2 regions of the Vagococcus sp. QWL-13 genome follow, and region 1 is predicted to be linked to the other one. Evidence: riboswitches for the same ligand, from Rfam matches in the RefSeq annotation. Region 1 holds a riboswitch; the other holds the start of a gene.

What was found. Region 1 has a riboswitch for FMN ahead of AC4PHI_RS07515 (ECF transporter S component). Riboswitches for the same ligand answer to the same signal wherever they lie in the genome.
Region 2: linked by a shared signal. The riboswitch ahead of AC4PHI_RS03155 (ECF transporter S component) and the one ahead of AC4PHI_RS07515 (ECF transporter S component) in region 1 are both predicted to bind FMN.

The regions. Positions count from the first base shown of each region.
Region 1 is NZ_CM178746.1:1,609,575-1,613,787, forward strand. It holds gene AC4PHI_RS07500 (RecQ family ATP-dependent DNA helicase) at 1-131, opposite strand, end outside; gene AC4PHI_RS07505 (YpbB family protein) at 124-1,194, opposite strand; gene AC4PHI_RS07510 (ferredoxin) at 1,223-1,453, shown strand; gene AC4PHI_RS07515 (ECF transporter S component) at 1,482-2,063, opposite strand; FMN riboswitch at 2,208-2,334, opposite strand; gene AC4PHI_RS07520 (pseudouridine synthase) at 2,416-3,132, opposite strand; partial or broken gene scpB (SMC-Scp complex subunit ScpB) at 3,326-3,889, opposite strand; gene AC4PHI_RS07530 (segregation/condensation protein A) at 3,900-4,213, opposite strand, start outside.
Region 2 is NZ_CM178746.1:661,217-665,429, forward strand. It holds gene AC4PHI_RS03135 (hypothetical protein) at 1-430, shown strand, start outside; gene AC4PHI_RS03140 (hypothetical protein) at 590-727, opposite strand; tRNA gene AC4PHI_RS03145 (tRNA-Leu) at 867-950, opposite strand; gene AC4PHI_RS03150 (pyridoxamine 5'-phosphate oxidase family protein) at 1,258-1,713, opposite strand; gene AC4PHI_RS03155 (ECF transporter S component) at 1,703-2,314, opposite strand; FMN riboswitch at 2,415-2,531, opposite strand; gene AC4PHI_RS03160 (nitroreductase family protein) at 2,724-3,476, shown strand; gene AC4PHI_RS03165 (PTS sugar transporter subunit IIC) at 3,918-4,213, opposite strand, start outside.

The DNA.
Region 1 (4,213 bases):
CCGGTACCGGTAGGTAAAACGGATAAAACATTATCGTCCGATAAGATTTTCTGAATCGTTTCTTCCTGTCCTTTTTTAAAAGACGAAAAACCAAAACGCTCTTTGAGCAATAGATGAATTTTTTTATTCATCAGCTTTCACCATCCCTCTTACCCGCCAGATTTGATAAAGGCGCATCTCAAAAAATGATACATCCGGATATGATTCCTGAATCATGGATATTTTCCAGTCGCGAAAATCTGGCCAGCTTTCTTCTGCTGCTAATAATATCTCCCTAATTTCAGGAGTCAGCACATCTGCAAAAGGAAATGCCGGGTCGATGATGGCAAATTCAACCAAATGATCCAAAATCGTACTTTTTTTAAGCCGTCTAAGTTTGATTAATTTATCAATATTTTTGATTTGCAAGTAGGATTGATAGGTTTGATAAGCACTTTGATTATAGTTGGGCACATCTGCCAGCTGATATAAACTATACATGATGGGATAGGCTTCTTGAAAATTATTTATAATAGTCAGCACTGAATGGATGCAATGGCGATGAAATAGTAAAAGTTCAAACTGACCAAAGCCCAAAAGACTGCCAAGCTGTTGGTAAGTTTTTCCCACCACTCCGGCACCTGTCAGCTGATTAGTCAAAAAATCCCCTTCCAACTCCGGCAACGTTGCTGCCAATTGCTGCCATTCTGACGTAAAGCCTAGGATAAATTTTTCTTTAGAATGCTTCTCCAGCTGATGGGCCAGCCATTTTTTTAATTGAAAATGTTTGTAGGGATTATTCTCCACCGGCACATAGGAGGGATTACCAGCATTTAGTTCCGCTGTCACTTGGGTAGAAAATAATAAAAAATCAAAAAAAGACTGCCATGATTTCCCGTAAGTAAAGTAATCTAGTTTGGCATAATTAACCAAGTCAGTCGTTTGCAGAAAATTTTTCCCTTCATTGGTGATGCCGCCCTTTTCATCTGTCACAGTCAATAAATTTTTCTTCACTAAACTATTTATGGAACGCTGGAAAGTTTCTTTATCCAGTTTAGGCAATACACCAAAGTAAGGCAGCTGTCCGTAGAAATGTCCGTAGCACAAAATAGAGGACGTCCTCTTGCCGATCAAAAGCTGATAAAGTGTACTGATTCTTGCCTTGTAACCATGAGTGAAGAGCGTTAAAATAAATGTATCAAGACTCATTGTCATTGAAATACCTCTTTTTAAGGTGATTGAGTTGCTAACTAGAATTATACCAGAAAATTGTATTGCCTGCGGTCTTTGCCAAGTCAAAGCTCCGGATATTTTTGATTATGATGCTGCTGGTATCGTGATTTTTAAAAACGATCCTGAGGCATTGAGCCAAATGATTCCCAGTGAACAAAGGGAACAGTGTCTGTCAGCATATAAAAAATGTCCCACAAGGGCAATCATTATCGAAAAAGAAAAAACGGCACCCGAGAACTGATTGGGGTGTCGTTTTAATTTTTATATTTTTATTGTAAATGATGACTGAGGTTTTGTTTCTTCTCTAGCCAAGGCAACAAGTTTTTACGGACAAGTATGAATGCGGTACTCACGATGACCGCCTTAATCAAGTTAAAGGGCAATACCCCGAACATGATGTATGAAGCCAATGTCCCCGGCAGTTGGAATCCCATGAATTTAGCATACACAGGCAAGATAAAACTATAATTTGAAAACATCATCACCGATGTCATCAAGAGGGTTCCCAAGATTAATCCTCCTGCAAGTTGTTTCGTCGTTGCTTTTTTATTTGATAGGAAATAAACTGGCAGCACGAAAGAAATTCCCGCTAAAAAGCTTGCCAAATCCCCTACCATATTAGGAACGCTTATCCCTGTGGTTAGAAAATGCAAAACCGACCGAACAGCTGCAATCCCTACGGCAGCAAAAGGACCGAATATATAGGCCCCAATCAATATTGGAATCTCACTAAAATCGACTTTCATAAATGCATACGCAGGAATGACAGGAAACGATAAAAACATTAATACATACGCGACAGCACCTAGCATGGCAACTCCTACCATACGTTGAATCTTACTTTTTCTCATACAACTAATCCTCCTAAAAGGATTCATCTCCACCGAACTTTAACATCTGATAGTTTTTCAAGGGTCGATTTCAATAAAAAAAGCTATTTTCTGTCCACGGGCAGAAAATAGCGAGAAATCTTACTTGATACTTCATCAAATAAGCCCAATCCTCTTTATACCAGACTATACTGTCGGTTTTGGAATTACACCAAATCAGCTATTTCAAAAAGAAATAGTTCGTGGACTATCACCACCGGTCGGGAATTACACCCTGCCCCTGAAGACGAACCTTAATATTTAATTACTTTTATACTATAACAAAATTTTTTGTCCTAGACAAGTCTTCTGTTTCTACCTTAGTTATCAAATGCTAGGCATCAGACTGATTCAACAGTTCTTTGACTTCCCTTGCAGACAGACTTCGGTATTGACCAGGTGACATGCCTGATAAATCCAAGGTACCTAAACGCTCTCTTTTTAATTTCATCACGGGAAAACCGATTGCATCAAACATTTTTTTCACTTGATGGTTCCGTCCTTCATGGATAGTCAGTTCCACGATTGCTGTCTCTGCTTTTTTGTCTCTTGATAAAACCCAAGCCTTGGCAGGTGCTGTTTTCCTTCCGTCAATTTTGATGCCTTTTTCCAATTCCCTTAATTGTTTTTGGGTTGGCAGACCTTTGACTTTTGCCACATACACTTTAGCTACTTCATTTTTTGGGTGAGTAATTTTATTCATGAACTCTCCGTCATTGGTCAGCAATAATAATCCTGATGTGTCATAGTCCAAACGTCCCACCGGAAAAATACGCTCTTTAACCCCCGGCAATAAATCTGTGACAACTTTACGACCTTTATCGTCACTGACTGCTGAAATAACTCCTCTAGGCTTGTAAAGCAAGAAATAAACATTCTTTTCTCTAGTTAGAGGAATCCCGTTGACTTCAATCAGGTCTTTTTTTGACACTTTGACCCCCATTTCAGTCACTACTTTTCCGTTTACTTTTACTACACCTTGAGCAATCAGCTCTTCTGATTTTCTACGAGAGGCAACACCGCTTTGAGCCAAAAATTTTTGCAGACGCATTTCTTCCATTTATTTATTCACCTGTTCCTTCTTCAATATCATTTTTTTCACTAGACAAGTTTTTTTCATCTAAGCCGGGTATTGCAGCAGCTGGTCTTTCTTCAGCTGACACTTTCTCAGTTGATGTATCATCATAGCTGATTACCATTTCTTTAAGAGCCTCTGTATCATGAATGCCCTGTCCCTCAAGTTGTTTTTTAAATTTATCAAAAAATAAATCACTTGGGAGTTCCTCTGTCAATTCTTCTTCCATTTCTTCCACTGAAGGCAAATCATTGATTGTTTCCAGACCAAAATAATTCATAAAATAAGAGCTTGTGCCGTATAAAATAGCCCGCCCCGGTCCGTTCACACGACCTTTTTCTTCAATCAGCTGACGGGCCAATAATTTTTGCACAGAGCCAGTGGACTGGACACCGCGGATTTCATCAATTTCCATCCGGGTTACAGGCTGTTTGTAGGCAATAATCGAAAGAGTCTCTAAAGCTGCCTGGGACAGGTGATTGGACATGGGAGACTGGGCATATTTTTTTAAGACATCTGCACATTCTTTTTTAGTGGACAATACAAATTGATTGCCTACTTCTAAAATATGCAGGGCGCAATCCTTATCTTGCTGATATTTATGCTCTAAAAAACGAATACTTTCAAAAACTTCCGCCGTCTCCTTCTTTAACAAAAAAGACAACTCATCTAAAGAAATCCCTTCCTCTCCTACAACAAATAAAAGAGATTCAATTTTTCCGTATAAACTCATCATTCAGTCTTTACTCCAGTTCTTCCGAATAAGTGTATAAATAAATAGGTGCACGGTGATTCTTCTGCTGTGCTTTCACCCTACGCGCCTTAATTAATTCTAGCAGCGCCATAAAAGTAGTCACGATTTCACTTCTTGAATAAGTCACAAATAAGGACTCAAAAGACAGTCCTTGATTTTCAGGTAAATCCTCCATGGCGTGTTCAATGAATTTAATTTGTGCCTCGATCGAGAGTGTATCGGCAGTGATCGTGGTTTCTTTCGGCGCACGTAGTTTACTGCGCTCCAAAACATCATGGAATGCCAAAAACAAATCAATGGTGC
Region 2 (4,213 bases), 950 kb from region 1:
TAAAACTGGAGTTGCCATTGAAAAAGTATCGGAAGAAATAGAAGAGAACACGTTAAAGGTAGTGAAAGATAAGGATTTTTCTCGACAGGTAGAAACAGGAGAAGGTACTTTTGATCTTGCAAGTGAAGGAGGCAGTACTGCTGATGGATTAATTCCTGTGGTATTTTATGATCCAGAAACCTTTCCAACAGCTATTAGCATTGATGTGGATGGCTTTGATGGAAGTAAATTGACCTTTGTCTACTTGGATGGAGTACTGTTAACTAAAGAGCAAGATAGCATGACACAGGCAGAGTTACACTTGCAAGAAGTAAAATCAGGAATTACAGAAGGGCAGCATGCAGTTCAACTAGTTCAGTATGAAGGTGATGATGAGAGTGGTGAGATACTTACTTTCAAAACACAGTCTTATGAAATTAAATATAAATAACACTTTAAGGCAGAGTCATTCTCTGTCTTTTTTGCTGTTCTGAACAGTCATTCTCACAGCTTATACTGTTTTATAGAGCAGTATACCTGAAACAGAATCACCTTGTAAAATCCACTGTTTAACAAACAGAAAAAGAGGACAAACAGCAATACTTACTGCTCATCCTGTCTTTGCTCCCATCAGTACCCTACTTGTGATAAACCTGTCAAATGCCTCCTCATCTGTTATAGCAACTTTTCCAGAGACTAGTTGTAGTTCATCTTCATCCAACTGATATTTTCTTCTTTTTTCTGTCATATCCCATGCTCCCACCTTTTTATTAAACTAGTGTTACCCACTAGCCTCAGCCAAAAAATAGACTAGAAAAAAAGAGCTGCAGAAACTATCTGCAAACTCTGTTTAACTACTGATATGACAGCATTTTAACTGCTTTTTATGCGGCCGAGAAGACTCGAACTTCCACGGTATTGCTACCACTAGCGCCTGAAGCTAGCGCGTCTGCCAATTCCGCCACGACCGCATAAATACATAATAATACTATTTTTCTGGTAATTCAAGTTTTTTTAATATCCTAAGACTACTTGCTAGTTGTTTATGTTATTGATGGTTCGCTATCTAAAAAATTCATTTAACTTTTGACATGCTGAAGTGAGATCAACAGACTATTTTTCCAAGTTTGAATTTTCAACACGGAAGATACAAATTGCTGTCCATTTCCCTTTATAGCAGACACTTGAAAATCACGGCATGATAAACAAGAGAAGAAATAAAAAATCCATTTCCATTCCTTGTAGAGGAGTTGAAATGAATTTTTTTACCATATAAAGTTAATCGTATAGTCGTTTTTCTGTTTTTTTATTGTCTACATCAATCAACAACTGAAATCCTTGCTTGTTTTCATCTTGATCCCATATTTCTATAAACTTTGGAACAATCTCGATCAAGATTTCTGATTCTTTATGGGGATAAGCATTGTAGCTGTTTTTCCAATGCTTTTCATATAAATCTTCGAAAAATTTATTCTCTTCTAAAACAACTAATCCATGATTTATGGCTATTCCCTCAATTTGGACTCCCCAGTAGCAAATTGCAACGTTTGGATTTTGAAGCAACTGCTTAGTTTTAGGGAAGTTTTTATCAGTTTTAAAATATATTTTTCTTTCATGAATGATACAGCTGACATTTCTGACAGTGACTTTATCGTTAAGGGAAGAGCCGAGAGCCATAATTTTTTTGTCCCCTAATTTATTAAAGCATTGATCCATTGCCAAGCTAAACGCCATGAGTTTCTCTCCTTCTATTAAAAATCACTGATAATTTTTTGAAAAGAACAACGACTATTCCCGCATTGACTCCCAACTTGATTAAGTTGAAAGGAATGATGCCCAACATTACGAGTCTAGGGACGCTATTGACATAAGGGTTAACTGCTTGTGTCATTTTAATAACAGCTTCCATGGATAATCCGTACAGGCGACTATAAAAAGGAATAATGAAATAAATATTAGACAAACAAGCGATAAAAGTCGTAAAAAATACACCTGTCACAATGCCTAAAGTGAGAGAAGAATTTGTTTGTTTTTTCCGATAGACGAACCACACCGGTAAAACAAAGCTGCTGCTGAGAATAAAATTTTGAATTTCCCCTGTGAACATGGAACTTGAACCGACAGTCGCAATTTTTATCAGCAGTTTTATTGTTACCACGCTGATACCTGACAGTGGGCCGTACAAAAGAGTTGCCAAGAGTTCGGGAATCGCTGCAAGGTCAAAGTCCATAAATGGCGGCATAAACGGGAGCGGAAATTTCAGCATCATAAGCAAATACGCAATAGCCCCCAAGAAAGCAACCGTCACCATTTTTTGTGTTTTTTCATTTCGCATGAATCGTCATCTTCCTTTCCAAATTAAAAAGCTCTGCAAATAATTCTGCAGAGCTTGCTGATATCAAAAGTATTTCGCCAAAAAAAACTTAGCATACTATTTGTTCCTTCTTTCATCCAGACTTTACTGTCGGTTTCAGAATTTCACTGAATCAACCTTTTAAGGTTCGCGGACTTTTACCGCCGGTCGGGAATTTCACCCTGCCCTGAAGAACTATTCTATTGTGAATATTTTCTCATGGTTATGAAGATTTGTCAATGCTATTATTTTTGACGATAATTAGGGTTGCTGAATTAGCTTGTAAGAGGGAATAGGTTAAAATCTTTCTTTTTTGATTTTTCTTTTAAAATCTCCAACATTGAACTAGAATAGGTGTTGAAAAACTAAAAAAGTATTGGAGGTTGAGAGGATGAATGCCATTATTCAGAGCCTGTTTAACCGGAAATCGATACGGGTTTATTTGGAAAAAGTGATTTCTGTGGAAGATAAAGAGTTGATACTGGCATCGGCGATTCAAGCACCAAGTGCAGGGAATCAATTGATGTATACCATCTTAGACATTACAGACAGAGAATTGTTAGAAAAGTTATCCGTTAGTTGTGATAATCAAGCATTCATTGCTGACGCGGCGATGGCCCTGATTTTTTGTGCCGACTATCAGAAGTGGATAGATACTTTTTCATTAGTCGAGGAGAGTCCGAGAAAACCGGATGTTGGGGAACTTTTACTGGCATGTAATGATGCACTTATCGCAGCTCAAAATAGCGTGATGGCTGCTGAAAGTCTGGGAATCGGCTCATGTTATATCGGCGATATTATGGAAAAATTCGAGTACCATAAAGAATTGCTGAATCTTCCGCAGTATGTTTTTCCGGTCACCATGCTAGTATTTGGTTACCCGATTGAAAAACAAAAAAGACGTCCAAAACCAAACCGTTTTGATAAAAAATACATTGTTCATGAAAACACATATCATCGTTTAGATGGGGATTCACTGCGTGCCATGTTTGAGGAAAGAGCCGCATTATCACCAAAAAGCGAATTTGATTTTGAAAAATGGGTCCGGGCTTTTTATCGTCGGAAATTTGACTCTGACTTCTCAAGAGAGATGACTCGTTCTGTTGGTTTGTATATTGACGAGTTTAGGAAAGATCGAAAGTAAAAAAATAGACTCTGAGATAAGAAACAGTTTGATTTTGAAAAGTGAAAGCCTCAGAGAATAATGAATGAAATTTTTTCAACTTGTTTATTTAGAAAAAAATCTGTATAGGATGTTCAAAAAAATAAGTTATAAAAAAGAAGCGGGGTTAATTTTAACCGCGCCTCTTTAATTACCACTTGATCTTAGACAAATAGCTGTGTCGTTTCTTAAAAATATAGCTTATTGTAAGGAGTAAATATTTTTAGATGTTTTTTAAGCAAACTTAGGAGTAAACCATTGCTAACAAACACCGTAAAAACAGTGGCTTCATTCATTGATGACTTTTAAAAACATCACTCTAAAAGTAGAGTAGAACAACTTTTTTGTCAATTTGTCTTTAGTTTGATTGGTAGACAATATTCAGACTATTTGATTAAAATTGATAATATCATAAAAGACTTACTAAACAGTTTCCTGAGAAAGTTCTTCTTCCAGTTGTTTCCGTTCAAACATTTTGAAAAACGGGTAATAAATTAAAAGTGATGTGAAGAAACACATAATAACCATCGCGAAAGCGAACCAATTCCAATTAGAAGTAATGAGTGCACCTAGAGGAGCGGGAATTGAAAAAGGTGGTTTCACCATCATTTTAGGCATAAAATTAAGTGTTGTAACAATGTATACCAAAATCGTATTAACAATAGGTGTCAATATAAACGGAATAGATAATATCGGGTTCATTACGATTGGAGCTCCAA